DNA from 2 places in the Gemmiger qucibialis genome. Region 2 is predicted to be linked to the other one. Evidence: riboswitches for the same ligand, from Rfam matches in the RefSeq annotation. Region 2 holds a riboswitch; the other holds the start of a gene.

Region 1 (15,574 bases), on a different contig from region 2:
GGCCCATAGGCGATCCCCGCCGTCAGTTGGACCGGCATGGCCGGGATTACCAGCGATACCACCTGCACGAACGCCAGGAACCACAGCGTCAAAAAGCTGCGCAGCCGCCCCTCGCTTGTCAAATAATCGCTCAGAGCCTGTTCGTCCCCGCTGGAAAATGCAGTCCATAACCCCGGCAACAGCAGGCGGAATGTTTCAATAATCAGCAGCACCATAACCAGAATTACGGCTGCTGCCGCAATAACGGCCAGGCGCTTGGTGCGTTCGGGGGGCTGTTGTTTCATGCAGGGGTACTCCTTAATTCTAAAATATAAGGCAATACCGCATAATTCTAAGTGCCGATACGGCGAGCGAGGTGCGGCAGATGCCAAGCCAAAAGCGCAGATAATACTGGATGCTGCAAAGGTGAGCGCCGCCAGTGGCGGAAACAGCGAACCGAAGCAGGGGCAGCGGTCGCAGAGTGCGAGGGGCTTTTGCCCCCGAAGCACGATGCGGGTACCGCAACCCGACATTATCGAGCATTTTGGCAACACAGATGCCGTGCCGCAGCCGCCGGAGCGGTGCTTAAGCCGTAAGGCGGGAATTGTGCGGTGTTGCCTTTATTCGCCGAAATCCTGTGCCACTTTTTTGAGCATATCCCGGATGGGCAAGTTATACGGGCAGCGGGTCTCGCACTTGCCACAGCCAATGCAGGCACCGGCTTTCACCGTCAGGGTATCGTACCGTTCGTGCGCCCAGCCCGCAAGGCCATAACGCTCCAGGTAGCCATGGAACAAGAAACAGCTGGGAATCTGGATGCCCACCGTGCAGGGGGCACAGTAATTGCAGCGGCGGCAGAACTGGGTGCCAAGGGTATCCCGCACTTTCTGGCAGGCGGCTTTCTCCTCCGGGGTCAGCGGGGCGGTGTTGGCGCTGCCCGCCACATTCTGTTCCAATTCTTCCGGCGCGGCCATGCCGGGGATGGATACTGTGACTGCCGGGTTGGAAAGCACATACCGCAGCGCCAGCCGTCCATCCTCAATGGCACCACCGGCCAGCGGCTTCATATCAATAAAGGCCTTGCCCTTTTCCGCACAGCGGTCGATCAGCTCTTTGCCCTGCTGCTCCACAATATTATAGGGGAACATAATGGTTTCGATCTCCTCCACCTTCAGCGCCTTTTCAAACGTCTGGCTCAGGTGGGCGGTAATGCCAATGTGCCCCACAACGCCCTTGGCCTTGGCTTCCAGCAGGGCTTCCATGGCGCCGCCGGGGGCCAGGATTTTATCCAGGTTCTCCGGGCTGGGGTTGTGGAACTGGTATAGGTCAATGTGATCGGTGCGCAGGTTTTTCAGGCTGGCGGCAAGCTCGGCTTCCATCTCTGCCTTGGTCAGCGCACGGCACTTGGTGGCAAGGATAAATTCATCCCGCAGGCCCAGTTCCTCCAGCGCCTGGCCGATCCACTCCTCGCTGACGGTGTAAGCGCGGGCGGTATCAATGTAATTGATGCCCGCCTCATGCGCGGCTTTCAGCATGGCGCGGGTGCCAGGTTCATCAATGCGCTGCACCGGAATGCCGCCAAAACCCAGGCGCGAAACCCGCAGCCCGGTGCGGCCAAAATCAACATACTGCATATTTCATTCTCCCTTTTTGCGGCGGGGGTGCCCTGCCCCGCCTGGACGGTTGTGCAAAGTATCACTATTATAGCAGGCAAGGCTTTACTTGTCACGTTTTTTGGCAGTTTTTTATTGACTTTACACCTGCTGTGCGTTAGGATTAGACTATTCATTGGGTATTTGTTGGTACATTATAAAGGATACGCACGTTATAGTAGAGGGAGGAAATTCCTATGCGTTATGGTTTTATCGGCTGCGGCAACATGGGCGGTGCGGTTGCCCGCGCAGTGTGCCGCGGCGTTGGGCCGGAAAATGTTGTGCTGGCCAACCGCACCCCGGCCAAGGCTGAAGCCCTGGCCGAAGCACTTGGCTGCCGCGCCGCCACCAACGATGTGGTCGCGCAGGACTGTGATGTAATTTTCCTTGGCGTAAAGCCGCAGATGATGGCCGATATGCTGGCCGGCATCGCCCCCATTCTGGCAAAGCGCAGCGGGCGTTTTGTCCTGGTTACTATGGCTGCCGGGCTGAGCATGGCCCGCGTGCGCGAGATGGCCGGCGGTGCATATCCAATCATCCGCATCATGCCCAACACCCCGGTTTCGCTGGGGGCCGGTATGATCCAGTACTGCGCTGACGGCGTGAGCGATGACCAGATGTTCGCCTTTTTGGGTGCCATGGCCCCGGCCGGGCGGCTGGATGCCATCCCGGAAAATTTGATTGACGCCGCCTGCTGTGTTTCCGGCTGCGGCCCCGCGTGGGTATACCAGTTTATTGAAGCATTGGCCGACGGCGGCGTTGCTGCCGGATTGCCCCGCGCCAAAGCCCAGGAATATGCCGCCCAGACCCTTTTGGGCAGCGCCCGCATGGTGCTGGAAAGCGGCAGCCACCCCGGCGTACTGAAAGATGCTGTGTGCAGCCCCGGCGGTTCCACCATTCAGGGTGTGCGCGTGCTGGAAGAGCACGCGTTCCGCGGCGCAGTGACCGATGCCGTCCTGGCCGCCTATGACAAAACAAAGGAAATGGGGAAAAACTGATGCGCATTGTTGTCAAGATCGGCACCAGCACGCTGGCCCATCCGGGCGGGCGGCTGAACATCCGCCACACCGAAGCACTGGTAAAAGTGTGGAGCGACATCAAAAACGCCGGGCACGAGCTGATTATTGTATCGTCCGGCGCAACCGGCCTTGGCGTGGGCAAGCTGCAGATTTCCCGCCCCAAAGATATGGTGACAAAGCAGGCCGCCGCAGCCGTGGGCCAGTGCGAGCTGATGTATACTTACGACAAGCTGTTTGCCGAATACAGCCACACCGTTGCCCAGCTGCTGGTGACCTGGGAGGACTTTGACCATCCCCACCGGCTGAACAACCTGCAAAACACGCTGGAGCGCCTGATCCAGCTGGGCGCTGTGCCGGTCATCAACGAAAACGACCCGATTTCCACCGAGGAATACTCCCTGGGCGATAACGACCGCCTGGGTGCCCTGATTGCCAAATACACCCACGCCGACCTGCTGGTGCTGCTGAGCGACATTGACGGCCTGTACACCGCCGACCCGCATACCCACCCGGAAGCCACGCTGATCCACCGGGTAGAGAGCGTTACCCCCGAAATTGAGCAACTGGGCGGCGGCTCCAACAGCGGCCTTGGCACCGGCGGCATGTCCGCCAAGCTGACCGCCGCCAAAATTGCCACCGGTGCCGGTGTTGACATGGTCATCGCCAACGGTGCCAACGCCAATGTGCTGTACGACATTGTGGACGGCAAGGATGTGGGGACGAGATTTGTTGGAAAAAATAATAAATAATAATGAATAAAGAATAATGTTGGTGCGCCGCCCGCGGCGGCGCGGATAAAATAGGCGGACAGCTCCGGTTAGGATATTGGTTTACCGGAGAAATAGCCCTAATTGAAATGTGACGCCGCGGGCGTCACTCAACCATTATTCTCTATTCTTTATTCATTCTTAATTACAACCAAAGGAGTTCTGCTATGACTACGCATGAAATTCTGTTAGCGGCGCAGGCGGCAAAGCTGCCGCTGGCGCTGGCGGATACCGATACCAAAAACGCTGCGTTGGAAGCCATGGCAGTTGCCCTGGTGGAAAACAGTGATGCAATTCTGGCCGCCAACAAACAGGATCTGGCCGCCGCACGCGGGCGCATCAGCGATGTAATGCTGGACCGTCTTGCTCTGACCCCTGCCCGGCTGGCCGCCATGGCCAAGGGCATGCGTGAGGTTGCCGCCCTGCCGGACCCGGTGGGTGCCGTGCTACGCAAAATTGTGCGGCCGAACGGGCTGCTGATTGAAAAAACCTCGGTGCCCATGGGCGTGATCGCCATTATTTATGAAAGCCGCCCCAACGTAACTTCCGACGCCGCCGCGCTGGCCCTGAAAGCCGGCAGCGCCTGTGTGCTGCGCTGCGGGCGCGATGCCTGGGCCAGCTGCCATGCCATTGTCAACGCTCTGCGCTGCGGTCTGGCCCGTGCCGGCCTGCCGGAAAGTGCCGTCAGCCTGATTGAGGACACTACCCACGCTTCCGCCAACGAGCTGATGACGGCAAACGGTCTGGTGGATCTGCTGATTCCCCGCGGCGGTGCCGGGCTGATCCGCGCCTGTGTGGAAAACGCCACGGTGCCCTGTATCCAGACCGGGACCGGCATCTGCCATGTATATGTGGACAAAGCCGCCGACCTGAACATGGCGGTGGATATCATTGAGAACGCCAAAACCAGCCGCCCCAGCGTGTGCAATGCCGAGGAAGTGTGCCTGGTACACAAGGATGTTGCCGCAGGGTTTCTGCCGTTGCTGAAAGCCCGCCTGGTGGATGCCCGCGCAGCTGCCGGGCTGGTTCCGGTGGATCTGCGGCTGGATGAGCGCGCCGCCGCCATCATTCCCGGAACACCCGCCGGCGAGCAGGATTTTGACACTGAATTTTTGAACTACATCCTGGCCATTGCCGTGGTGGATGATGTGGATGCTGCCATTGCCCACATTGCCCGCCATTCCACCCACCACAGTGAGGCCATCATCACGGCGGACGATACCGCCGCAGACCGCTTTACCACCTGTGTGGACAGCGCCGCCGTGTATGTCAACGCCTCCACCCGCTTTACCGATGGCGGAGAGTTTGGCCTGGGGTGCGAAATGGGCATCAGCACCCAAAAGCTGCATGCCCGCGGCCCCATGGGCCTGGCCGAGCTGTGCAGCTACAAATATATCATCCACGGCTCCGGCCAGACCCGCGGCGGTTCCGCGGCAAAATTGCAGAATCCGTGTAATTGATTGTAGCACAGGATACAACATTCGCAGAAGACGGTCTTGACCGTTCCCTACAGAGCATTTTATTATGTGCTGCCTGCCAATAAATGTGCTGTAGGGCGGGATGCCCTCATCCTGCCGCGGAGAAACCTTGCTGATTGCAACAAACGATGCAAACCATTTGTAGGGGACGATGCTTGCATCGTCCCGCATGTCGGGCCCTGTCTAATCCCCCCATCTCAAACTCCGTCGCCCGCTTAAATTTCCATCATCACAAAAAGCATATGCCCGCGCATTCCGCGCCCGGCATATGCTTTTTCTGTTATCGCACTATAAACTTATTCCCCCTGCGCCATCGGATAATAATACTCCACCAACAAATCCACGCAGGCCCCATAGCTTTTCATGCCCAGGGTCTGGCCATACCCGCGCAGAAAACCGGTATACACCGTGCTGCCTGCCTCTTTGACCGGGCCTTCCCACTTGGCCCAATAGGCGTTGTTGTCGGCCAGGTCGGTGCGGGCAGCATCGCACAGGGTGCGGTAATTTTCGCTGGCGGCCTGCGGGTCAGCGCTGTACCAGGCGTTGGAAAGGTACAGGTAACCCATCAGCCAGCCGGAATATTCATATGCCGCATCACCACAGGTGGTGGAAGCCCGGATCGCCACAAAGTTTGCTTCCTGCTCGGCCGCCACGCCGCGCTGGTGGCTGAACTCGTGCGCAATGGTGGCGGGCAAAAACACCGCCGGGCAGTCCACATTCAGGGTGCTCTCGCCAAACAGGGGGCACAGGTAGCCGGTAAAGCCTGCCGCGCTCATCAGCTTGGAATAAAACGCCGGTTTGGGGCTGCGGTGCGGCCCGGCCAAAAAGGGATATTCCGCCACAATGCCGTCATACACATGGCCGGTGTTCAGCAAAATTTTCTCCTTGCTCACGGCGAACAGACCGGTTTCGTCCCGTGGGACGGTATCAGCGGCGGCGTTCACCTGCTCGCCAAACCACACGGTGGTGGCGGCCAGCTGTTCCACGCTCAGGGCCGGGGCCTGCATGTTGGCCTGCGCGGCAAAGCTGGGTGCATAATACTGGGTGCCCCACAAAGCGCACACCCCGGCATAGATCCACACCGCCGCGGTGCCCACATGCAGCACCCAGGCGGCAAAGCCTGCCTGTTTGCGGTGCATAGCCCGCACAATGCGCTGCACCAGCCGAACCAGGCAGATCAGAATGGCCGCCGTGGCAGCCAGCTCACAAAAGCTGAAGGGCAGCGGCTCCACCAGCGCAGAAACAAACCGCTTGACCGGCATGGAAACATACTCCACCCACCACTGCATGGCCGCGGCACTGCGGCGTGCGGCCCAGAACACCCCCAGTGCCGCCACCCCACCGCCCAGCAGGGCCAGCCCGGCTTTGTGGGCGCGGCCAAACGCACGCACGGCGGCTGATACTTTTTTCTGCATCTTGTTTTCCCCTATTTATCGCAACTTTTATCTCATAATTTTTCTAAGGTGTATCTGGTGTATCTGAAAACAAAGAAAATGACGGATATTTCGCAAACACAAGCAGGATGTAAGGCAAAGAGCCGCAGAAATCCTTTGTGGATTTCAAGACCTTTTAACACAAAATCCCGCCATATTTGTAGAAATAGACGATATTTTCGACGTTTCAGACACACCATTTTATTATACGGGCCGCCCCCCTGTTTGCGCAAGGGCCGTGCCTATGTTATAATAAGTTTATTTAAGGCAATACCGCACAATTCCCGCCTTACGGCTTAAGCACCGCTCCGGCGGCTGCGGCACGGCATCTGCGTTGCCAAAATGCTCGATAAGACATCCAGTATTATCTGCGCTTTTGGCTTAGCAGCTGCCGCACCTCGCTCGCCGTATCGGCACTTAGAATTATGCGGTATTGCCTTAACACACGTTCAATTTTGCAGGGTAAGGGGGCAGAGCTATGCGGCCGGATGTGGAAGAGTTTTTCTGCGGCATCAGCTTTGACGCTTACCGCCTGCTGGGTTCCCACCCGGTGGGGCCGGGGCGCGGCTGGCTGTTTACCCTGTGGGCGCCGCACGCCCGCCGCGTGCAGCTGCTGGGGGACTGGAACGGCTGGGATCTCTATTCCGCCGCCGAGCTCACCTTTTGTGAGGACGGCCTGTGGCGCGGGCGGGTGCCCCAGGCGCAGCTTGGGCAGCTGTACAAGTATAACATTCAGGGGCCGGACGGCAGCTGGCAGCTGCGGGCAGACCCGTTTGCCTTTGCGTTTGAAGCTCTGCCCGGCACGGCTTCCCGCCTGGCGGAGCCTAATTACCCGTTCGCCGCTCCCTTGCTGCGCGGTGCCCGCCGGGATGCTCCCGTTCTGATTTACGAACTGCACGCCGCCAGCTGGCACCGCCATTGGGACGGCCGCTATTACACCGGGCCGGAGCTGGCAAAAAGTCTGGTGCCCTATCTTGTGGAGCACCACTACACCCATGTGGAGTTTTTGCCGCTGGCAGAATACCCGTTTGACGGCAGCTGGGGCTACCAGGGGTGCGGGTATTTTGCCCCCACCCAGCGCATTGGCGGGTTTGCAGGCTTTGCCGCGCTGGTGGATGCCCTGCACGCCGCAGGCATTGCCGTGCTGATGGATTTTGTGCCGGTCCATTTTGCGCCGGATGCCGACCGCCTGGCCTGTTTTGACGGTGCGCCTTTATTTGAATCCGGCCCCAGCGACTGGGGCAGCCTGAACTTTGATCTGGCCAGCCCACCGGTGCGCAGCTTTCTGCTCAGTTCGGCGGCGTTCTGGCTGCAGGTGTGCCGGTGCGACGGCCTGCGGGTGGATGCCATCGGCAACGCGCTGTACCACTGCCCCAACGGCTGGCAGGCAGCAGAGTTTTTCAAAACGCTGACAGCTGGGCTGCACGCGCGGTTCCCCGGCTGCATGCTGGTGGCAGAGGACAGCGCCGGTTCCATGAACGCCACCTCCGATGCCGCCAGCGGCGGGCTGGGCTTTGACTATGTGTGGGAGATCGGCTGGACACAGGATACGCTGGCCTATTTTGCCGCGCCGTTCGGCGGGCGCAGCGCTCTGTTCCGGCAGTTGTGCGGCAGCTTTGGCCCCTTTGGCGCGGTGCAGGGCATCAACGCGCTGAGCCACGATGAAAACCACCCCGCCAGCATTTTCACCCGCCTGTATGGCAATGTAGAAGAAAAGCTGGCCCAGATGCGGCTGCTGCTGTTATTACAGGCCGCCCGCCCCGGCAAAAGCCTGCTGTTTGCGGGGGTGGAGTTCGGCCAGCCGGATGCCTTTACCGATGGCCGGGAGCCGAACTGGGCTATGCTGGCGGACGCCGGGCACCGCGCCCTGGCTGATTACAGTAAGGCGCTGAATGCTTTCTGCCTGGCACACCCGGCGCTGTATGCGCCCCAAAGCTTTGCCTGGACCGCGCAGGATGCAGGCACCGGCGTGCTGGGCTTTACGTTGCAGGCCGGCTGTGAAACACTTTTGTGCGCCCTGAACACCGGCACACAGGCCGTACAGGGGTTTGGGCTAAAGCCGGGCTGGGGCAGCTGTGCCCTGCCGCTGTTTGCCGCGGGCTGGGTGGATAATGCTCCCCGCCCCATTGCCAACGGATGGCTGGCGCTGGACCTTGCACCGTTAAGCGGCGGAATTTGGCAGATCGAGTAGTTTTCCGCCTTGACAAACCGGCATTTCCTGCTATACTGGGAACCGGACATAAGAACAGGGGCGCTGGGGGGCATCTCCGGCTGAGATCAAAGCAACTGTGTTTTGAGCACCCTATACCTGATCCGGGTAATGCCGGCGTAGGAAGTTTTGCTGTGGTTATATACTGCTCACAACGCTTTTGGCGCCCGCTGTACCTGCGGGCGCTTTTCTTGTTTTTATGTACTATTTTTCAGGAGTGGTATGTATATGTCATCCTCTTACACCAAAACGCGCATTATGGTAGAATGCGCCCTGATGATTGCGCTGGGCACCATCCTGGCCAACATCAAAATCTATGAGCTGCCCAACGGCGGCTCCATCACGCTGTTCAGCATGGTGCCGTTCATTCTGGTATCCTTCCGCCACGGGGTCAAGTGGGGCCTGTTCACCGGCTTTGTGAACAGCCTGCTGCAGATGCTGCTGGGCTTTTATGCGCCCCCGGCGCCCGGCCTGCTGCCTTTGGTGGGCATGATCCTGCTGGATTATGTGCTGGCCTTCTCCTTTCTGGGGCTTGCCTGCGTGTTTGCCAAGCCGTTCAAAAACAAGCTGGTCGGCGTGGCCGTGGGCTCCGCCGCCGTGTGCGTGCTGCGTTTCCTGTGCAGCTTTTTGTCCGGCGTGCTGATCTGGGGCAACCTGAGCGATGGTCTGCCCGCGTGGATCTACAGCCTGACTTACAACGGCTCCTACATGCTGCCGGAAGGTATTATGACCACCATCGCCGTGGTGCTGCTGTACAAGGCTGCGCCCCAGCTGTTCAGCGCCAACAACTGATTTTGCCATTTTCAACTCCGTTTGCCTGGGGTGCCGTTTTTACGGCGTCCCAGGATTTTTTATTTCCTTTTTTCTTGATTTGCCCGTACCTGCTGCACAAAAGTTTTACCATGGCAGACATCACATTTTCCGCCCCGCCCGCCAGCCGCACCGCACGTTTTTTGCCCTGCACCAGCAGCTGCCCGTTTCAGCTGCTAACTATTACAGAAATGCGTTTTTGTACAGTTTTTTCAAATGTATTTTTGTTGCAATATTTTAGCAAAAAACGCTCACTTTATGTTATCTTTATCTATCTCTTTGTTTCGTTAAAGCGCCGGGGCACCTGTCTTTCTTTCAAGTTTCGGTCAAAATGCGTTATATTTTTAGCAATATAACCAAAGTCGCCTTTGTTTTTTCGGCATTGTGCTATTTTGACAAAATACATTTGCAATTTATTGAAAATATGTTAAAATAGATTTAACAGATTGTTACACCGCAAACAATGTTCCTATTTACCACTGCATGAACGGGAATTTTGCTAACCAGAGCGGTTTTGCAATCCCCACCGGGGGCATTAGCTTCACCCCGGCAAAATACGTCCGTATTAGGAGGAATGTATCTTATGATGAAATGGCTGCAAAAGCTCGGCAAGGCGTTGATGCTGCCCGTTGCCGCGCTGCCCGTCTGTGGTATTCTGATGGGTATTGGCTACGCTCTGGCTCCCGCCGTTATGGGTGCTGAAGGTTCTACTACCGGTGCTGCTTACACGGTCGGCTTCCTGCTGGTCAAGGCCGGCGGCGCTCTGATCGATAACATGGCTTGGCTGTTCGCCATCGGCGCAGCTGTCGGCCTGGCAGACGACCATGACGGCACCGCCGGTCTGGCTGGTCTGGTCAGCTTTTTGATGATGCAGCAGCTGCTCAGCCCCGGTGTTGTGGGCACCATCCGCGCTGCTGTTGGTTCCACCTTGGAAGAGGGCACCGTTGATTACATTGCTTTCAGCAAGATCGCCGGCAACTCCTTCATCGGCATCCTGGCTGCTGTCATCGGCGCCACCTGCTACAACAAGTTCAAGAGCACCAAGCTGCCTGACTGGCTGGCATTCTTCAGCGGCAAGCGCAGCGTTGCTATCATGACCGCCCTGGTTTCCATCGTGGTTTCCGTCATCCTGCTGTTCGTCTGGCCCGTTATCTTCGGCATTCTGGTTGCTCTGGGCAACGGCATTGCCGGTTTGAGCGGCATCGGCGCAGGTATCTATGCTTTCCTGAACCGTCTGCTCATCCCCACCGGCCTGCACCACGCTTTGAACAACGTGTTCTGGTTTGACACCATCGGCCTGGGCGACCTGAAACACTTCTGGGCTGGCGAGACCAGCGCTGACGTGGGCTGGGACCTTGGCATGTACATGTCCGGCTTCTTCCCCTGCATGATGTTCGGTATCCCCGGCGCTGCACTGGCTATGGTCCGCACCGCCAAGAACAAGAAGGCTGCTATCGGTCTGGTTGTTTCCGCCGCTATCTGCGCTTTCGTCTGCGGCGTTACCGAACCGTTTGAGTTCGGCTTCATGTTCCTGTGCTTCCCCCTGTATGTTGTTTATGCTGCTCTGTACGGCATTTTCACCATTATCACCTACTACTCCGGTTTCCGCGCTGGCTTCTGCTTCTCCGCAGGCGCAACGGACCTGGTTTTCTCCGCTTCCCTGCCCGCAGCTGCCAAGACTTGGATGATCATTCCTCTGGGCATTGCCGCTTTTCTTGTGTTCTACTTTGTCTTCTACTTCGCTATCACCAAGTTTGACCTCAAGACCCCCGGCCGTGAGGACGACGATGTGGAAGAAAGCGAAAAGAACATCAAGCTTTCCAACAACAACTACACTGCGATTGCTACCGGTGTTCTGGCTGCTGTCGGCGGCAAGGAGAACATCACCGGTGCTGACTACTGCGCAACCCGCCTGCGCCTTGAAGTGAAAGATTCTTCCGCTGTGAATGAAAAGGCTGTCAAGGCTGCCGGTGCTGCCGGTGTCATCCGCCCGTCCAAGACTTCCTGCCAGGTTGTCATCGGGCCTCAGGTTCAGTTCGTGTTCGATGAACTGAAGAAGATGCTGTAATTTAAGTAACAGCAAGGGCAAGGGTTCTGGTTCCTTTGTTCCACGCCGCAGGCTGGCCGCCATGGCCCTGCCTGCGGCTTTTTTGTTTTGGTGGGCAAAAGCTGGCGTTTAACTCTTTCTTTTCTTGCTTGATTATGTTAAAATCAGAACTATAAATGCCTCCTGCGGGTTTGCCGCAGCGGCAAAAATACACTACCCAAGGAGGTACTTTGTAACATGAACTCATTCCAACGCATCTGCCGGTCGCCTGCTTTTTTGGTGTTGGCCCTGATTTTGTGCGCCGCCGTGATTGCCGGCGGCGTTGCCCTGGCCCCCGCCGCCCCCAAGGTTTGGATCGTGATCCCCGTGCTGCTGGCTGTGGCCGCGGTTATCTGCTTCTTTGTGGCGCGCTCCACCAGCAAGGCCGCGCTGCAAAAAAAGAAAGAGGCGGAAAACGAGGGTGTGGTAAAAGCCGACCTTGACCATGCCGGCATCGCCGCCAACATTCTGGCTGCGCTGGGCGGTAAGGCCAATGTGCAAAAAGCCAGCTGCTGCGCCACACGGCTGCGCTTCCAGCTGAAAGACGGCGCTAAGGTGGATGAAAAGGCACTCAAATCCGCCGGGGCTTCCGGTGTGATCCGCTCCACCCCCACGGCCTGCCAGGTCATTCTTGGCACGCAGGTCCGCTTTGTTTACGAAGAACTGCAAAAGCTGTTGTAAGGCAGCGTTCCCCATCCTGGTTCCGGCTTCCGGAGCCAGGATTTTTTGTTATATTTTCCTAAAATATTTCTTTGTTTTTTCTCTCTTTTTTCTACAATCTCTAGTTTCTTTGTGGTGTTTGTGCTATACTATAGGTAATGGCTGTCCGCGCACAAAAAAAGAATAAGGAGATGTTCCCCATGAAAATTATTCGTGCAAAAGATTATTATGATATGTCCCGCAAAGCGGCCAATATCATCTCGGCACAGGTCATCATGAAGCCCAACTGCGTGCTGGGCCTGGCAACCGGCGGCACCCCCGTTGGCACCTACAAACAGCTGGTTGAATGGTACAACAAGGGCGACCTTGATTTTGCGGAAGTAAACACCGTCAACCTGGACGAATACCGCGGTCTGCCCCGCGAGCATCCCGAAAGCTACTGGTCCTTCATGCACCGCAACCTGTTTGACCTGGTCAACATCCGCCCCGAAGCCATCCATATGCCTGCCGGCACCAACATGGATGCTGCTGCCGAGTGCTCCCACTATGATGAAATCATCCAGCATCTGGGCGGCGTGGATCTGCAGCTGCTGGGCATTGGCCACGATGGCCACATTGGCTTTAACGAGCCGGGTGCCGCTTTTGAGCTTGGCACCCACTGTGTCCACCTGACCAAAGAGACCATTGAGGCCAACAAGCGCTTCTTTGACAACAACGAAGATCTGGTCCCGAAAGAAGCCTACACCATGGGCATCAAAACCATCATGCAGGCCCGCAAGGTTCTGATGGTTGCCAACGGCGTTGGCAAGGCTGACATCATTAAGAAAGCTTTCTTCGGCCCCGTCACGCCGGAAGTTCCCGCTTCCATCCTGCAGATGCACCCGGATTTCACCCTGGTGCTGGATGCCGAAGCTGCTTCCAAGCTGGACTAAGCGTATCGCTCAAGCCCTTACTGCATAACTGATAAGAGGGAATTTCTCAATGATTATCAAAAATGCAAGAATTTATACGCCGGAACATACCTTCAAAACAGGGGATCTGACCATCCGGGATGGCCGCATTGCCTTTGGTGCGCCCCCGCTGGAGGGCGAAGAAGTTCTGGATGCCAACGGTGCCTATGCTCTGCCCGGTTTGGTGGATATTCATTTCCACGGTGCTGTCGGGCATGATTTCTGCGATGCCGATGAAGCCGGTTTGCAGGCCATTGCCGATTTTGAGGCTAGCAAAGGCGTGTTGGCCATCTGCCCCGCCACCATGACGTTCAGCGAGGAGATTTTGAACGGCATTATGGATGTGGCCGCCGCCCACAAGAACGGCCAGGGTGCTGACCTGGTCGGCATCAACATGGAAGGCCCCTACATCAGCCCCAAAAAGATCGGCGCACAGAACCCCAAGTATGTGCAGGGGGCCGATGCCGCCATGTTCCGCCGGCTGCAGGCACGCAGCGGCGGGTTGATCAAGCTGGTGGACGTTGCCCCGGAAGAACCCGGCAATCTGGATTTTATCCGTGACTGCCACAACGAGGTGTGCATCTCGATTGCCCACACCTGCACGGATTATGATACCGCCAAGGCTGCGTTTGCCGCCGGTGCCAGCCACATGACCCACCTGTATAACGCCATGCCCGGCATCACCCACCGCGCCCCCGGCCCCATTATTGCCGCGCTGGAAGACGGTGCCGATGTGGAGCTGATTACCGATAATGTTCACATTCACCCCGCCGTGGTGCGCTTTACCTTTAACACCTTCGGGGATGACCATGTGATCCTGATTGCGGACAGCATGATGGCCTGCGGGCTGCCGGACGGCGCTTATAGCCTGGGCGGCCAGGCCGTTACGGTGCGCGGCCCCCGCGCCACCCTGACCGAGCACCCCGATACCATCGCCGGCAGCGCTACCTGCCTGTATGACTGCATGCGCCGTGCTGTGTGCGAGATGGGCGTTCCGCTGGAAAGTGCGGTGCGCGCCGCGACCGAAAACCCGGCCCGGAGCATTGGCGTTGATGCTGATTATGGCTCTTTGGCCGCCGGGCGCTATGGCAACGTGGTTCTGGCCGATGATGACCTGAACATCCTTGCCGTGGTGCAAAAGGGCAAAGTTATCCACGATAACCGCTGAACTTGTTGAAAATCCGGGCGCTTGCCAAAAAGCGTCCGGATTTTTTGTTTTGCTCCCTGTACGCCGCTGCTGCGGCTTTTCTGCACAGTGCTTTCTTTAGGCAACACCGCACAATTCCCGCCTGACGGCTTAAGCACCGCTCCGGCGGCTGCGGCACGGCATCTGCGTTGCCAAAATGCTCGATAAGACATCCAGTATTATCTGCGCTTTTGGCTTAGCAGCTGCCGCACCTCGCTCGCCGTATCGGCACTTAGAATGATGCGGTATTGCCTTTACAAAAAACGGTACAGACTTTATAATGGATAAGTATGCTGTCGGGTACTCTGCCCGCAGCGAACGGTTAAAACGGAAAGGAGCGATCTTATGATCCGCTTTGAATGTGATTATGGCGAGGGTGCCGCCCAGCCGGTGCTGGACCTGCTGCAAAAGACCAATCTGGAACAGACCCCCGGTTACGGCATGGACGATTACTGCGATCAGGCCCGCGGCCTGATCCGTAAACTGTGCGATGCCCCGGATGCCGGAGTCCACTTTTTTGTGGGTGCCACCCAGGCCAACTTTACCGTGGTGGATGCCCTGTTAAAACCCTGGCAGGGCGTGCTGTGTGCCGACAGCGGGCATATCAATGTACATGAAACCGGCGCGGTGGAAGCCACCGGCCACAAGTGCCTTGCCCTGCCCAGCGTGCAGGGCAAAATTACCGCCCAGCAGGTGAGGGATGCTTACGACGCTCACTGGGCCGATGCCAGCCACGAGCACATTGCCCAGCCCGGCATGGTGTATATCTCCAACCCCACTGAGGACGGCACCCTGTACACCAAGGAGGAGCTGACCGACCTTTCCGCCACCTGCTATGACTGCGGCCTGTACCTGTTTGTGGATGGTGCCCGCATGGCTTACGGCCTTGCCAGCGAAGCCAATGACCTGAACCTGCAGGATTACGCCAACCTGTGCGATGTGTTCTACCTGGGTGGAACCAAGTGCGGTGCGCTGTTTGGCGAAGCTGTTGTCATCAATAACCCCGATCTGGACCAGGATTTCCGCTACGCCATCAAGCAGCACGGCGCCATGCTGGCCAAGGGCCGCCTGCTGGGGCTGCAATTCCTTGCCCTGCTGAACGGCGAGGACGGCACCGGTTCCAGCCCCTATTACACTATGGCCGCTAAGGCAGACCGCCAGGCCATGCGCATCCGCGCTGCGTTTGAAGCAAAGGGCTGCGCCATGCTGTTTGATTCCCCCACCAACCAGCAGTTCCCCATCCTGCCCAACAGCTGGTACAATGCCCTGAGCGAGAAGTACGCCATGACCCTGACCGCCAAGCCGGACGCCGAGCACACTGCCGTGCGGTTCTGCACCAGCTGGG
Region 2 (15,574 bases):
CAGGTTATGCCCGCCCTTGCACAGCACATTGCAGCCAAATTTCTGGCTGATCTCTTTCGCGGCGTTTTCCATATCGGCGGCCGTCTTAATGCTGTGGCCGCACAGGATCTCCGCTTCGGGGATGTTGGGGGTAATGACTTCCGCCAGGGGCAAAAGCTCAGTTTCCAGCGCGGTAACTGCGTCCGGTTCCAGCAGGGCTGCGCCGGAGGTTGCCACCATCACGGGGTCCACCACGATATGCTTTGCGCCGTACTGCCGCAGCTTTTGGGCGATCACGCGGATCAGCTCCTGAGAGCTGACCATACCGATCTTGACAGCATCCGGGTAGATATCCGTAAACACGGCATCCAGCTGCTGCGCTAAAAATTCCGGCGTTGAATTCAGGATGCCGGTCACCCCAGTGGTGTTCTGGGCGGTCAGGGCGGTGATGGCGCTCATGGCAAACACGCCGTTCATCGTCATGGTTTTGATGTCGGCCTGAATTCCGGCGCCGCCGCTGGAGTCACTGCCAGCGATTGTCAATGCTGTTCTCATGTTTTTCCTCCTGTTGCCCGTATCGGGCGTGGTTCAGCATCAGGTAAAAATATCCGCCGTGCAAGGTGGTGCCCCCAATGCACAGCGCACCAACAGCGATAGGATGTATCGAACACCCCAAAGCTGCAAGGTCATATTATAACTGCCCGGCCAGGCGGTACAGTTCCCGGCTGGCAGCGCAGGGGTCGGCCTGGGCAAAAATGGCGCTGACAACGGCCACACCGGCCAGCCCCCTGCCCTGCAGCTGCAGCAGGTTGGCGGCGTCAATGCCGCCGATGGCTACAACGGGGATGTTGACCGCCGCCGTTACCGCGCGCATGGTTTCAGCAGTAACAGGGTGGGCGTCCAGCTTGGTGCCGGTCACAAAGGCCGCGCCGCAGCCAAGGTAGTCCGCGCCGTCGGCCTGGGCGGCCAGCGCTTCGGCAGCGTTATGGGCCGATACGCCCAAAATCTTATCCGGCCCCAGCAGGGCGCGGGCGCGCTTAGCGGCCATATCGCTCTGGCCCACATGCACGCCGTCCGCCCCGGCTGCCAAAGCAATCTCGACATTATCATCAATCACAAACGGCACATGACGGAAGTGGCACAGGGCGGACAGTTCCTCGGCTTCGGCCAGCAGGTCGTGTTCGTCCAGGCATTTTTCCCGCAGCTGCACAAAGGTTGCCCCGCCGTCAATGGCCTGGGCCACTACATCGGCAAGGCGGCGGCCGTTCAGCCAGGTGCGGTCGGTCACAGCGTACAGGCGCAGCTGCTGCGGCAGAACTTTCATAAACAAAACCTCCAAAAAAGGCAAAACAAAAAACGGGCGCGCCGGAAAAAGGCGCACCCGCTTTGTACACGAATGTTGCATTCTCCCTACGTTGGCATTACCCACATCAGGTTCATCGGGTCGGAACCGATTGTTCCCTCTCAGCCATAGTGGCTCCCCATAACAGGTACTATCATACCCCTTTTTGCGGATAAAAACAAGACCTTGACAAAATTCCCGTAAGTGTTTATGATGGGTAACGAAATCAGGGGAGCCTTTTTGGCTGAGAGGAAGCGCTGCTTCGACCCTTAATACCTGATGTGGACCATGCCACCGTAGGAAGACTTTCAACTGTTTTGTTCTGTCTTTTTTGCAGGGGCTCCGCGTTGGGCCCCTGCTTTTTGTATCATATCAGGGCCGGCCCGTTGGGCCGCCTTAGGGGAAAGGAAGGAAAACAGGCATTGTGCCCGAAGCTGCGGGGGAGCGCCCGGAGCTTTGTGATTCAGCGATGGGAAGCCGTGTTCCGGCGTGAGAGGAAGCCAGCAAGCTTCGACCGAACAGCGGGGAGAAGTGTTTGCCCGCTGCGCCCGTACAAGGCGGCTGACGGCAGATGCCTGCGGCAGCCTTCCGCTTTTTTGTTATATTGAAAAAGGAGTACTCGATATGAAAAAGTCCAATACCAAAAAGCTGGCTCTGGCCGGTGTTCTGTGTGCCGTTGCTGTTGTTGGCAGCATGTTTTCTTTCCCTGTTTTTGGCAGCAAGTGCGCGCCGGTGCAGCACATGGTCAATGTACTGTGCGCCGTTCTGCTGGGGCCCTGGTACGGCGTTGGTGCCGCATTTGTGGCCAGCCTGCTGCGCAACCTGCTGGGCCTTGGCAGCCTGATGGCGTTCCCCGGCAGCATGTGCGGCGCTTTGCTGTGCGGCATTGTCTACCACAAAACCCACAAGCTGCTGCCCACTTTGATCGGTGAGGTGTTCGGCACCGGCATCATCGGCGGTTTGCTGGCATGGCCGGTCGCTATCCTGTTTATGGGCAAGGCCGCCGGCGATATTGCGTTCTATGCCTACATTGTGCCGTTCCTGGTTTCCACCGTGGGTGGTTCCATCATTGCCGGCATCATCCTGTTTGCGCTGGAAAAGAACGGCACCCTGAAATCCATGCAGAACGCCCTGAACAAGTAACACGAGGTTTGTATTTATGTCCGTATCCGCACCGCTGGCCGCCATCCGGGCGCAGCACCCGCTTCTGCACTGCATTTCCAACATTGTTTCTGCCAACGACTGCGCCAACCTGGCGCTGGCCATCGGGGCAAGCCCCATCATGGCCCAGGCCCCGCAGGAAATGGCCGACATTGCCGCTTTGGCCGGCGCCGTTGTGCTGAACACCGGCACCCCGGACGAAGCCAAGTTCGCCGCTGCCCGCACCGCCGGTGCCACGGCAAACCGCCGCAGCATCCCTGTTGTGCTGGACCCAGTGGGTGTGGGCGCAAGCCCCTGGCGGCTGGCAAACATCCAGAGCCTTTTGCAGCAGGTGCAGCCCGCCATTGTGCGGGTGAACGCCGGGGAGGCCGCCGCCCTGCTGGGCCTTGGCGGCAGCGAGCACGGGGTGGACAGTCTGACCGCCCCAAAAGCGCCCGCCGGGCTGGCCGCAGCGTTGGCGCAAAAGCTGAGGTGTGTGGTGCTGCTTTCCGGCACCGAGGACCTGATTGCCGATGGGCAGCAGCTCTGCACCGTGCGCGGCGGCAGCGACCGGATGCGCACCGTGACGGGGGCCGGGTGTATGCTTTCCGTTTTGTGTGGGGCGTTTGCCGCCGTACAGCCGGGGGATGCCTTTACCGCTGCCGTGCAGGCCGCACGGTTCTGGAAAGCCTGCGCCGAGCAGGCTGAGGACCATGCCGCCGGGGCGGGCAGCTTCCGCGTGGCGCTGTTTGACACGGCGGGCAGCATGACGGATGAAGTATTTGCCGGGGAATAATTTTTATGGTGGCAACTTAGGGCAATACCGCATAATTCTAAGTGCCGATACGGCGAGCGAGGTGCGGCAGATGCCAAGCCAAAAGCGCAGATAATACTGGATGCTGCAAAGGTGAGCGCCGCCAGTGGCGGAAACAGCGAACCGAAGCAGGGGCAGCGGTCGCAGAGTGCGAGGGGCTTTTGCCCCCGAAGCACGATGCGGGTACCGCAACCCGACATTATCGAGCATTTTGGCAACGCAGATGCCGTGCCGCAGCTGCCGGAGCGGTGCTTAAGCCGCAAGGCGGGAATTGTGCGGTGTTGCCTTAGTTGTACAAGTGCGTTTTCCACCCCCCGTACCCTGCTAGTGACTGATAAAACCATTGCCTTCTTTGTAGGGCGGGGTCACTGACCCCGCTGCTCCCCTGCCCTAACACAAACAAAAATCAGCAAGGCCCGATACCGGGGTGAATCTCACCGCACGGTATCGGGCCTTGCTCTATATTGCTCTATATTTTATGTATTGCTTCCCCGTTTGCCTGCTTTACCCAATCAGGCCGCTGTTCTTGACAGCCTGGACGGCTTCGGTGATTTTTTCCACCGGCAGGGTCAGGGCAAAACGGACGTAGCCTTCACCGGACGGGCCAAAGCTGGAGCCGGGGGTGCAGATCACGCCGGCTTTTTCAATCATTTCCATGCAGAACTCCATGCTGGTGCCGTGCCCCTGCGGGACCGGTGCCCAGACGAACATGGAGCCGTGGCTGTCCGGCACATCCCAGCCGATGGAGCGGAAGCCCCCGCACAGGGCGTCGCGGCGGCGCTGGTATTCGGCACACTGGGCCTTGATGGGCTCCAGCGGGCCTGTCATAGCGGCAATGGCGGCTTTCTGCTCCGGGATGAACTTGCCGAAATCGATCTGGGTGCGCAGCTTCTTGCATGCGGCAATCACATCGCGGCGGCCCACCAAAAAGCTGATGCGCGCGCCGGTCACGTTGAAGCTCTTGCTCAGGGAGAAGAACTCGACTGCGCAGGTCTCGGCGCCGGGAATGTTGAAGATGCTGTGGCCCACGGCACCATCAAAGATGATATCGCTGTAGGCGTTATCATGGATGAGCAGAATCTTATGTGCATTGCAGAAATCCACGATCTCCTGGTACAGCTCCGGGCTGCCCACGCTGCCCACCGGGTTGGCCGGCAGGGATACGATCATCATCTTGGCCTTATCAGCCACATCGTCGGGGATCTCCTTCACATTGGGCAGGAAGTTATGCTCTTTGGTCAGGTGGTAGTAGTACGGCACGCCGCCGCCCAGCTTGACACCGGTAATGAACACCGGGTAGCAGGGGTCCGGCAGCAGCACCACATCGCCGTCGTTCAGCAGGGCAAGGCCCATGTGGCCCATGCCGTCCTGGCTGCCGTTAAAGCTCATGATCTGGTCCGGGGTTATGCCGTCCACATCAAAGCGGCGCTTGTAATAAGCGCACACGGTATTCAGCAGTTCCGGCAGGTCCCGCAGGGAATACTTCCAGTTTTCGCTCACCATGGCGGCATCGCACAATGCCTGCTTGATGTGCGGCATCGGCTCAAAGTCCGGGGTACCGACCGAAAGATTGTACAGCTTTTTGCCCTGTGCTTCCAGGGCCACCTTTTTATCATTCAGGGCGGCAAAAATTTCCGCGCCGAACAGGTCCAGCCGTTTTGAAAATTCCACTTCAAATGCCATGATTTTCTATCTCCTCTCCCAAGCCTGAGGTTATCCTCTATCCGGCAATACCAAATCATTCTAAGGCAATACCGCATAATTCTAAGTGCCGATACGGCGAGCGAGGTGCGGCAGATGCCAAGTCAAAAGCGCAGATAATACTGGATGTCTTATCGAGCATTTTGGCAACGCAGATGCCGTGCCGCAGCTGCCGGAGCGGTGCTTAAGCCGCAAGGCGGGAATTGTGCGGTGTTGCCATAAGCGCCGATACAGCGGGAATCATCTGGTATTGCTCTATCTCACTTTGCACGCTGAGCGCACAAATAGGCATCAATATCAAAGTCCAACAGCTGCGTATCCTTTTTTAAGTACAGCGGGTGGTGCGGCTGGCCGGATTTTAACAGCGGGCCTGCCGTGTACCACTTTGCGCCTGCCGCTTTGCCGTCGGCGGCAAAATCCCGCATACAGTCCATCAGGTAATCCCGTTTCAGGATGATGTTCCCCCACGCCGCCCACACGGCAGGCTGGTCCGATAAAGACAGCAGATACCGGAACGCCTTGCGGTTTTCCGCGTGCAGGGCGGGGTTCAGCGCATGCTCCATATCATCGGGGCGGGTGGCGCGCTGGGCGTACACGTTGAACATCAAAAAACTGTCATACCCGTTAGCCAGGGCAATGCGCTGGGCGCTCTGCAAGGTGGGGTCCAGGGCATCCGGGGCCGCGGTGGATGGGTTGATACCTACGCAGATCAGCGGCTTTTTACCGCGGGTGCCCAAAATGTAACGGTACTCGGAGTAGGTATTGGGCACATACAGCCAGCGGGCCGCATCATAATCCGGGGAAGGCTGCAGCGCCGCCTGCAAAGCGGGTTCAAACAGCGCCAGTTCCAGCCCGGCGGTGGGACCTTTTGGGATATGCATACAAGAAACCTCCTGAGGTACAGTTAAAAAGCTGCGTTTTGGACCGCATCGTAATTACTATACCACCGCCGCACACCTTGCGCAAGAGGGAACCGCGTGATATAATACCCTTTAACCTTTCAAGATTTTATGCAACAGACTTTTTCAAAAAGGACGTGTTAAGATGGAAAAGCGCCACAATTATGCGGCTGCCGGATTCCTGCTGCTGGGGATCGGCGCAGCGGGGCGGGCGTTCCTGGGTGTGCCGGAAGGCGTTACCATGGCGGAACTGAGCCTGACCGTGCTGCTGGTGATCGGCGCCCTGCTGCTGACACGGCAGGGGCTGGCTGCGCTTGTGTGCGGGTTGGCGGCCACGGCACTGGAGCTTGTTTTGTGCGGTTCCTGGGTGCAGACCGGCGGGGCTTTGGCCGCTGCTGCGCCGTTTTTGCGGCTGGCTGACCTGTGGCTGCTGCTGGGCCTTGTGTGGGGCAGCCTGCCTGCGGCCCGCCGCGCTGTGGACGACCTGAAATACACCCGCTCCACCCGCATGATGCTGGTTGCCTGCGGGGTGCTGCTGGCTGCCCACACGGTGTTGCGCATTGCCAGCCTTGCTGCGCCTGCCAGCGTGCCGCTGGGCAAGGCTTCTTCCGGCAGCTTTGTGGTATTTTCGGTACTGCTGCTGTGGTACACTGTGCTGATGGTCAAAGCCTACAACGTTCAGCGCACCAAACATTGAGCATACGGCCGTTCTGCGCCCTTTGGGGCGCGGGATGGCCGTATTTTTATTCTATTATTTTGCGCGGAATCTCTTTACATCTTTAATGCATAAAAGTATAATAAATTCATCTATTCCCGCGTAAGTTGGTGGGTTGTGGATGAAGAGGAATGGAAGAGGTTCGGAAGAGATTAGAAGAGGAGTGTATATTCATGCAACTTGATCTTTCCCGGTTTTCACCGGCTGAGCGCAGCACTTTGCAGCTGCGTGTATTATACGAGGGTGCAGGCTACCGCAAATTTCGCTGCTCCCATTTTGAGGAATATTCGCTTTATCAGCAAAACGAGCGCTTTCTTTCGGATTCCCAGGTCATTACCTTTACCGACTTGGACGGCAAGCTGCGCGCCATCAAGCCGGACGTAACGCTTTCGATCGCCAAGAACGCCCAGCCCACCGCCGGGGAATGCAAAAAGTATTATTATACAGAGCAGATCTGCCGCCCCAGCCGCGAAAGCCACACCTTCTCGGAGATCAGCCAGATGGGCCTGGAGTGCATCGGTGCGGTTGGCGCTGCCGAACAGGCCGAGGTTGTGCGCCTTGCGCTGGAAAGCCTGGCCAGCCTGGAAGTTCCCACCGTGCTGGAAGTCAGCCATATGGGCTTTGTGACCGCCCTGCTGGACACCCTGCATGTGGATGCCGCCGCCCGCCCGCGCCTGTTGGAGCTGCTGCGCGACAAAAACGCCCACGAACTGCATGCCGCCGCGCTGCAAAGCGGGCTGGATGAAGCCGCCGCCAACGCGCTGACCGCTATTTTAAGCCTGCACGGCCCCTTTGGCACCACGCTGGCCGCCGCTCGCAGCCAGTGCCAGTGTGAAGCCCAGCAGGACGCCCTGCTGGAACTGCAGAGCCTGCAGAATGAACTGGGCGATGCCGGACGCGGCATGCAGCTGGATCTGAGCCTTGCCGGTGATATGGAATATTACAACGGCCTGGTGTTCAGCGGCTATGTGGCCGGGGTGCCTCGTGCCGTACTGAAAGGCGGCCGGTATGACCTGCTGGCTCAGCGCTTTACCCCCGGTGCCTGCGCCCTGGGCTTTGCCCTTTACCTGGACGAGCTGGAGCGCCTGAGCGCTCCCCTGCCGCCGGTGCAGCAGCAGGGCACCGAGCGCCAGTGGCTGAACATCGCCCTGCCCAAAGGCCGCCTGGGCGATAAAGCCTATGGCCTGCTGGCCGCTGCCGGGTATGAAGCCAACGAAAACTACAACGAGACCCGCAAGCTGGTGGTGGAGAACCCCGAAGCCGGGGTGCGGTACTTCCTGGTCAAGCCCAGCGACGTTGCCATTTATGTGGAGCACGGCGCTGCCGACATTGGCATTGTGGGCAAGGATATCCTGACCGAATCCGGTGCCGATGTGTACGAGCTGCTGGATACCGGCATGGGCAAGTGCCGCATGTGCGTGGCCGGCCCCAGGAACTTTGTGGACGATGAAAGCCGCGCCCTGCGCGTTGCCACCAAGTTTGTGAACATTGCCCGCGCCCATTACGAGAGCATTGGCCGCGATATTGACATCATCAAGCTGAACGGCTCCATTGAGCTGGCTCCCATCCTGGGGCTTTCGGATGTGATCGTGGATATTGTGGAGACCGGCACCACCCTGAAAGAAAACAATCTGACCGTACTGGAAGAGTTCATGCCCATTTCGGCACGGTTCATTGCCAACAAAGCCAGCTACAAATTCAAGTACGCGCAGCTGACCGAACTGCTGAACAAGATGAAGGAGGCGCTTGCCAAATGATCCGCATTTTTGAGTTTGACGCTTTGAAGCCTGAAGAAATCCTGAACCGTGATATCCGTGCGGAAGCCAGCGTAGAAGCAACCGTGGATGCCATTATCGCCGATGTGCGCGCCCGCGGTGATGCCGCCCTGAAAGATTACGCTCTGAAATTTGACCACGCCCAGCTGGACGAGCTGCGGGTGAGCCAGGCGGAAATTGACGAAGCCTTTGAAGCCGCCGGTGAGGATTTTGTGACTACCCTGAAGATGGCTGCCGCCAACATCCGCGCCTTCCATGAACACCAGGTCCACAAGAACTTTGTGATGAACGATACCCCCGGCATTGTGCTGGGCCAGAAATATACCCCGATTGAAAAAGCCGGTGTGTATGTGCCGGGCGGTACCGCCGCTTACCCCAGCACCGTACTGATGGATGTGATCCCCGCCAAGGTGGCCGGTGTGAAGGAGATCGTGATGACCACCCCCGCCGGGCCGGATGGCAAGGTGAATCCCTCCATCCTGGCTGCTGCGGTGATTGCCGGTATTGACAAGATCTTCAAGACCGGCGGCGCCCAGGCCGTGGCCGCGCTGGCTTACGGCACCGAGAGCATTCCCGCGGTGGATAAGATCGTCGGCCCCGGCAATATTTACGTTGCCACCGCCAAGCGCAAAGTGTTCGGCAAGGTTGGCATTGATATGATCGCCGGGCCTTCGGAGATTCTGGTGCTGGCGGATGGCAGCTGCAACCCCGCCTGGGTGGCAGCCGACCTGCTGAGCCAGGCCGAGCATGACAAGCTGGCCAGCCCCGTGCTGGTAACGGACAGCGCCGAGCTGGCCAAGGCCGTACAAGCCGAGCTGGAAGTGCAGATCCCACAGCTGCCCCGCGCCGCCATTGCCCGCGCCAGCGTGGACACCAACGGCAAGATCATTGTGACGGACGATATGAACAAGGCCATTGACGCCGTGAACATCATTGCCCCGGAGCATTTGGAAATTTGTGTGGACGACCCGTTCGCCGTTTTGAACAGCGTAAAGAACGCGGGCAGCATTTTCCTGGGCAAGAATGTGCCGGAAGCACTGGGCGATTATTTTGCCGGCCCCAACCACACCCTGCCCACCAGCGGCACGGCACGTTTTTCCAGCCCGCTGGGCGTGGACGATTTTGTGAAAAAGTCCAGTTTCATTTATTACACCCGCGATGCCCTGGGCAAAGTTCAATCCCGCATTGCCGATTTTGCCGAGCATGAGGGCCTGCACGCCCACGCCAAGAGCGTTACCATCCGTTTTGAAGACCAGTGAAGGATGGGGTACCGGAGCGGAAGGCCAACCGTTTAGCAACATATAATTACAGCCAATCCGGTGTGTATTTCATTACGATTTGTTCCAAAAACAAGCGTTGCACCTTTGGAACGATTGTAGGGGGCGGCGTCCCCGACGCCCCGCGAACCCGATTGTCACCAACCGGTAAAATTGTTGCACGGCAGTTGGGGAATATGATTGCATTTTATTCCCATGTGCGGATTGAAAAATATGTTGTAATGCCCAATCACATCCATTTATTGATTGCCATTCAGCAAGGCCCATCCGGGGCGTCGAGGACGCCGCCCCCTACATCCGCCCGCGCAAGCCAGGTCATCCCGATGTTTATCTCCACTTTGAAACGGCTGACCAACAAAACTGCCGGGCATGCACTCTGGCAGCGCGGATATTACGACCACATCATCCGCTCCCCGGACGATTACAACACCATCTGGCACTACATCGACACCAACCCCGCCAAATGGGCGCAGGATACACGTTATGTCACGGACTTTCCTGATCCGGTGCGGCAGCCCGGCTGCTGCACCAACAAAGAGGTGACCCAAATGAGCCGTTATTTTACCAAAACGCTGGCTGCACTGGAGCCTTATACCCCCGGCGAGCAGCTGAAACTGCCTGACCTTGTCAAGCTGAACGCCAACGAAAACCCCTACCCGCCTGCCCCCGGCGTGGCGGCGGCGGTGGCCGGAGCAGTGCCAGGGCTGCGGCTGTATTCCGATTTGACCGAAGCCGCGCTCTGCGCCGCCATTGCCCGCCACTGCGGCGTGCAGCCGGAAAATATTTTGTGTGGCAACGGCAGCGATGAAAACCTGCTGCTGGCGTTGCGCGCTTTCTGCGATGAAACCCACCCGCTGGCATTTGCCGATATCACCTACAGCTTTTACCCGGTTTTGTGCGATTTGTTGCACATTCCGCAGCATGTGATCCTGGTGGAGGAAGATTTCTCGCTGGATTTGAGCAAGTACCACGGCCTGAATGAGACCATCGTGATTGCCAACCCCAACGCCCCCACCACCCTGCTGCAGCCGGTGGCCGCCATTGAGGAAGTGGTGCGCACCAACCCCGACAGCATTGTGATTGTGGACGAGGCGTACATTGATTTTGCCGGGCCAAACGCCAGCTGCGTTCCGCTGACCAAGAAATATGACAATGTGATTGTGGTGCAGACCTTCTCCAAATCCCACAATCTGGCCGGTGCCCGCGTGGGCTTCTGCGTGGCAAACCCGGAGTTGATTGCCGATATGAACCGCATCAAGTTCAGCTATAGCCCATACAACGTCAATTCCCTCTCCCAGGCTGCCGCCGTGGCCGCCATGGAGGATGAGAATTACTTCCGTGATACGGTGGGCAAGATCTGCGCCACCCGCGCCGACACAATGGCCAAGCTGCGGGAGCGCGGTTTTACCGGGCCGGATTCCGCCACCAACTTTTTGTTCGTTACCACCAGCCGCATGCCCTGCAAACAGATTTTTGAGCGCCTGCGGCAAAAAGGCGTGCTGATCCGCTATTTCAGCGCCCCGCGCCTTTCCGATTATCTGCGCATCACCATCGGTACCCCGGAACAGATGCAGCGATTCTTTGAGGAGCTGGATTTGATTTTGGGGTAAAGTGGCATGGGGACGGAATTACCAGACCGCAAAGGGAACCGGTTAAAGGGGTATGATTACAGTGCCCGCGGCGTGTATTTTGTTACCATATGCACCCAAAACCGTGTATGTAACCTTGATTCCGTTGTAGGGGCCGATGCTCGCATCGGCCCGCATGACGGGCTCAACCCTGATGTGCATATTGAATTATCACCGCTGGGCCGCATTGCTGAACAGGCATTATTGCAAATGGATGGTTTGCTGCATTATGTAATTATGCCAAACCATATTCATTTTTTGGTGGGCATCCAACCCAAAGCGGACGGGAGGATGCAGGCATCGTCCCCTACAAATATTTCCCAGGTTGTCCGCATTTTCAAAGGGCGCGTTGCTCACAGGGCCGGGCATTCCGTATTCCAACGCTCTTTCTACGACCACATCATCCGCACTGAAAACGATTACTGGGCCATTGTGCAATAAAACCCACTCAAATGGGTTTTGGACCCACTGTATCAGGAGGGAACACCATGAACCTGTATGACAGAATTAAACCCGGCAAACGGCGGCGTGGCTGGGGCGGGGCGGTGTTCCTGGCGGCGGCCTGTGTGGTTCTGGTAATCTGCATTGGCACCATTGGCTGGGCGGCGCGTTACCACCAGCGCTACCGCAGGTTTTCCACCGATTTTGCCGCCAGTGTGGAAAACGCGGGCAAGATCGGCGCTGCGCTGACCCGCAACGGCGAAACCTCCTCCCTGGACCCGGATGCCAGCAGCCGGTTATGCCGGTTGATCTGCGCCGCCGGGGCGGGCAAAGTGCAGCCAAGCTGCCCGCAGGGGGAGCCGCTCACCGTCCGCTACCACAGCGGCGCGGTGCTGGACTTGTGGGAAGTGGAAATACCCGAAGAGACCGCCAAAAACCCCACCGGCGTTTTTGTGCGTTATACCTTTGCCGATGGAACGGTTTACCAATATGACACAGACCAGATCCAAATGAACGAGGTCCGGCTGGCCCTGGGGCTACATTAACCCCAGGTATTAAGAGGGGCGCTGCAACAGCAGCATACAAAAAGGGGGAACGTATATGATCGCAATTATTGATTACGGCGTGGGCAACTTGTTCAGTCTGGCTTCCAGCCTGGAAAGCCTGGGGCTGGAAACCAAAGTGACCCGCGACGCTGCCGCCATCCGCGCGGCGGACCACATCATTCTGCCCGGTGTGGGCGCGTTTGCCGATGCCATAGCCAAGCTGGAAGCCACCGGCCTGGTGCCCGTTATCAAGCAGGAAGTGGAGCACAAACCGCTTTTGGGCATCTGCCTGGGCATGCAGCTGCTGTTTGAAAAAAGCTATGAGTACGGCGAACACACCGGCCTTGGCCTGATTCCCGGCGAAGTGTGCCCGCTGGCAGACGATTTGAAAGACCCCAGCCTGAAAGTGCCGCACATCGGCTGGAACCGGCTGGACATTGTGCCGGGGCGGGAAAATGACCCGCTGTTCAAGTACACCAAGCCCGGTGAGTATGTGTATTATGTGCACAGCTTTTACGCCAAAAACTGTGCCGCCAACACGCTGGCTGCCAGTGAGTACAGCATCCCGGTAACGGGCGCTGTGAAAAACGGCCTGGTATACGGCACGCAGTTCCACCCCGAAAAATCCGGCGATACCGGCCTGTGCATGCTGCGGGCCTTTGCAGAATTGTGAGGTGCAGCCATGAAGTTATATCCTGCCATTGATCTGCGCGGCGGGCAGGCCGTGCGCCTGTACCAGGGCGATTACGACCAGATGACCGTTTACAATGCAGACCCCGCCGCCCAGGCACGGGAGTTTATTGCCGCCGGGGCCAAGTACCTGCATGTGGTGGACTTGGACGGCGCCAAGGATGACACCACCGCCAACATGACCACCATTGCCGCCATTGCTAAGCAGGGCGGGCTGTTTATCGAGGTCGGCGGCGGCATCCGTGACGAAGCCCGCATTGAACAGTATCTTTCCCTCGGCGTGGGGCGCTGCATCCTGGGCACCATTGCCGTAAAGGATTTTGATTTTACCGCCCGCATGGCGCAGAAATACGGCCCCAAAATTGCCGTTGGCGTGGACATGCGCGATGGCCTTGTGGCTGTGAACGGCTGGAAAGAAGTCACCCCCGAACCGGGCGTTGCTTTCTGCCGCCGCTGTGCCGAAGCTGGCGTGCAGGCGATCATCGCCACCGATATTTCCCGCGACGGCACAATGCAGGGCACCAACATGGACCTGTACCGTGAGCTGTTGCAGATTTCCGGCCTGGAGATCACGGCATCCGGCGGCATTGCCCGCATGGAAGAGCTGGCGGAGCTGCAGGCCATGGGCTGCCACGCCGCAATTTTGGGCAAATCCATCTACACCGGCGCCATCGACCTCAAACAGGCTGTGGCACTGTATCAGGAATAAGGGGGCTGGGCGCATGATTACCAAACGCATTATCCCGTGCTTGGATGTAAAAGACGGCCGTGTGGTCAAGGGTGTCAACTTTGCCGGATTACAGGATATGGCCGACCCGGTCGAGATGGCCCGCTATTACAACGCGGCCGGGGCTGATGAGCTGGTGTTTTATGATATCACCGCCAGCGTGGAGGGCCGCACGATTTTTACCGATATTCTGCGCCGCGTTGCCAGCGAAATTTTTATCCCGCTGACGGTCGGCGGCGGCATCGGCAGCCTGGAAGATTTTGACCGGGTGCTGAAATGCGGTGCCGACAAAGTAAGTGTCAACTCCGGTGCCATCAAGAACCCGGCCATTATTTCCGCCGCTGCCCAGCGTTACGGCAATCAGTGCGTGGTGCTTTCGGCGGACATCAAGCGGGTGGATGGCAAGTTCAAGCTGTTCACCAAAGGCGGGCGCGAAAACACCGGCATTGACGCGCTGGACTGGCTGGAGCATGGCGTGAAAAACGGCGCGGGCGAGCTGGTTGTCAACTCGATTGACACGGACGGCGTAAAGAACGGCTTTGACCTGGAGCTGCTGGACGCCGTGGCCCAGCGCTGTGCTGTGCCCATCATCGCTTCCGGCGGTGCTGGCAAGATGGATGACTTCAAGGAGCTGTTCTTGAACCACCCCCGCGTGGACGCCGGGCTGGCAGCCTCCATCTTCCACACGAAGCAGGTGGACATCCGCGATTTGAAGCTTTACCTGCGTGAAAACGGCGTGGAGATGCGGGTATAACAGGCAAAAGCAGCCCATATAATTGGGGCTTGCCAAACAACGCAAAACACGCTAAACTATACTTATAATTTTTTACTGAGAATGGGGAAGCTTTTGGGAATCCGGCTGTGCGGTTCGCATGAATCTGCGGCCCGGCAGAGTGTACCCAGCCTTTCGCCGTTTTAGATAAGGAGTTCGCCATGGAAATCACCGAAAATTCCAAAACTCTGAAATTTGATGCCAACGGCCTGATTCCGGCCATTGTGCAGGATCACTACACCAAAGAGGTTCTGACCCTGGCTTATATGAACGCCGAAACCTTGGCTTTGACGATTGCCGAGGGCCGCACGGTGTTCTGGTCCCGCAGCCGCCAGGAGATCTGGCGCAAGGGCGAAACCAGCGGCAATGTGCAGCGCGTGGTTTCCATCACCGCAGACTGCGATAAGGACGCTTTGGTCGTGGATGTCATCAAGAGCGGCCCCGCCTGCCACACCGGCGCGGAAAGCTGCTTCTTTAACCCGGTCTATGTTTCCGATGAGCTGAAGCAGTTCACCTGGCAGGGGCTGTATGAGCTGATCGAAGGCCGCAAGACCAACCCCAAAGAGGGCAGTTACACCACCTACCTGTTTGACAAGGGTCTGGAAAAGATTCTGAAAAAGGTCGGCGAGGAATCCACCGAAGTGATCATTGCAGGCAGCAAGCGCGACAAAGAGGAAACCGTTTACGAGATCAGCGACCTTGCCTACCATGTGATGGTTTTGATGATTGAACTTGGCATTTCCGTAGAAGACATCACCAAAGAGCTGGAAAAGCGCCATGTTATTGACCATAAAGTGAAACAGGAGAGGATGCAGTAATGGCTAAGGAATATCTGCTCAGTTCGGTCCATGTTCACACCAAGCTGTGTGACGGCAAAAACACCCCGGAGGAGCTTGCCCTGAGCGCCTGGAAAGCCGGGCTGAAAACGCTGGGCTTCTCTGGCCACAGCCACACCCCGCACGACATTGAGTATTGCATGACCAATGCACGCACCCAGCTGTACCGCGCCCAGGTAGCCAAGCTGAAAGAGCGCTATGCCGGCAAGCTGGACATTTTGTGCGGCCTGGAATGGGATCTGTACAGCGATGACGACCCGGCTGCCTATGATTACTGGATCGGCAGCACCCAT

Evidence for each region. Region 2 has a riboswitch for thiamine pyrophosphate ahead of thiW (energy coupling factor transporter S component ThiW). Riboswitches for the same ligand answer to the same signal wherever they lie in the genome.
Region 1: linked by a shared signal. The riboswitch ahead of thiT (energy-coupled thiamine transporter ThiT) and the one ahead of thiW (energy coupling factor transporter S component ThiW) in region 2 are both predicted to bind thiamine pyrophosphate.

Annotation. Positions count from the first base shown of each region.
Region 1 covers NZ_JAQFEN010000001.1:609,224-624,797, forward strand. The annotation lists gene PG062_RS02785 (TVP38/TMEM64 family protein) at 1-284, opposite strand, end outside; gene PG062_RS02790 (aldo/keto reductase) at 600-1,613, opposite strand; gene proC (pyrroline-5-carboxylate reductase) at 1,829-2,629, shown strand; gene proB (glutamate 5-kinase) at 2,629-3,399, shown strand; gene PG062_RS02805 (glutamate-5-semialdehyde dehydrogenase) at 3,555-4,877, shown strand; gene PG062_RS02810 (DUF3810 domain-containing protein) at 5,192-6,310, opposite strand; gene PG062_RS02815 (1,4-alpha-glucan branching enzyme) at 6,807-8,519, shown strand; TPP riboswitch at 8,566-8,680, shown strand; gene thiT (energy-coupled thiamine transporter ThiT) at 8,766-9,329, shown strand; gene PG062_RS02825 (PTS transporter subunit EIIC) at 9,931-11,415, shown strand; gene PG062_RS02830 (PTS sugar transporter subunit IIB) at 11,632-12,114, shown strand; gene nagB (glucosamine-6-phosphate deaminase) at 12,294-13,025, shown strand; gene nagA (N-acetylglucosamine-6-phosphate deacetylase) at 13,075-14,211, shown strand; gene PG062_RS02845 (threonine aldolase family protein) at 14,575-15,574, shown strand, end outside.
Region 2 covers NZ_JAQFEN010000013.1:1,525-17,098, forward strand. The annotation lists gene thiD (bifunctional hydroxymethylpyrimidine kinase/phosphomethylpyrimidine kinase) at 1-534, opposite strand, end outside; gene thiE (thiamine phosphate synthase) at 671-1,303, opposite strand; TPP riboswitch at 1,370-1,473, opposite strand; TPP riboswitch at 1,540-1,641, shown strand; gene thiW (energy coupling factor transporter S component ThiW) at 1,946-2,464, shown strand; gene thiM (hydroxyethylthiazole kinase) at 2,481-3,257, shown strand; gene PG062_RS13560 (pyridoxal phosphate-dependent aminotransferase) at 3,780-4,958, opposite strand; gene PG062_RS13565 (DUF1643 domain-containing protein) at 5,237-5,857, opposite strand; gene PG062_RS13570 (hypothetical protein) at 6,021-6,572, shown strand; gene hisG (ATP phosphoribosyltransferase) at 6,764-8,347, shown strand; gene hisD (histidinol dehydrogenase) at 8,344-9,624, shown strand; gene hisC (histidinol-phosphate transaminase) at 9,981-11,252, shown strand; gene PG062_RS13590 (transposase) at 11,259-11,711, shown strand; gene PG062_RS13595 (hypothetical protein) at 11,759-12,256, shown strand; gene hisH (imidazole glycerol phosphate synthase subunit HisH) at 12,312-12,929, shown strand; gene hisA (1-(5-phosphoribosyl)-5-[(5-phosphoribosylamino)methylideneamino]imidazole-4-carboxamide isomerase) at 12,939-13,655, shown strand; gene hisF (imidazole glycerol phosphate synthase subunit HisF) at 13,669-14,427, shown strand; gene hisIE (bifunctional phosphoribosyl-AMP cyclohydrolase/phosphoribosyl-ATP diphosphatase HisIE) at 14,607-15,263, shown strand; gene PG062_RS13620 (histidinol-phosphatase HisJ family protein) at 15,263-15,574, shown strand, end outside.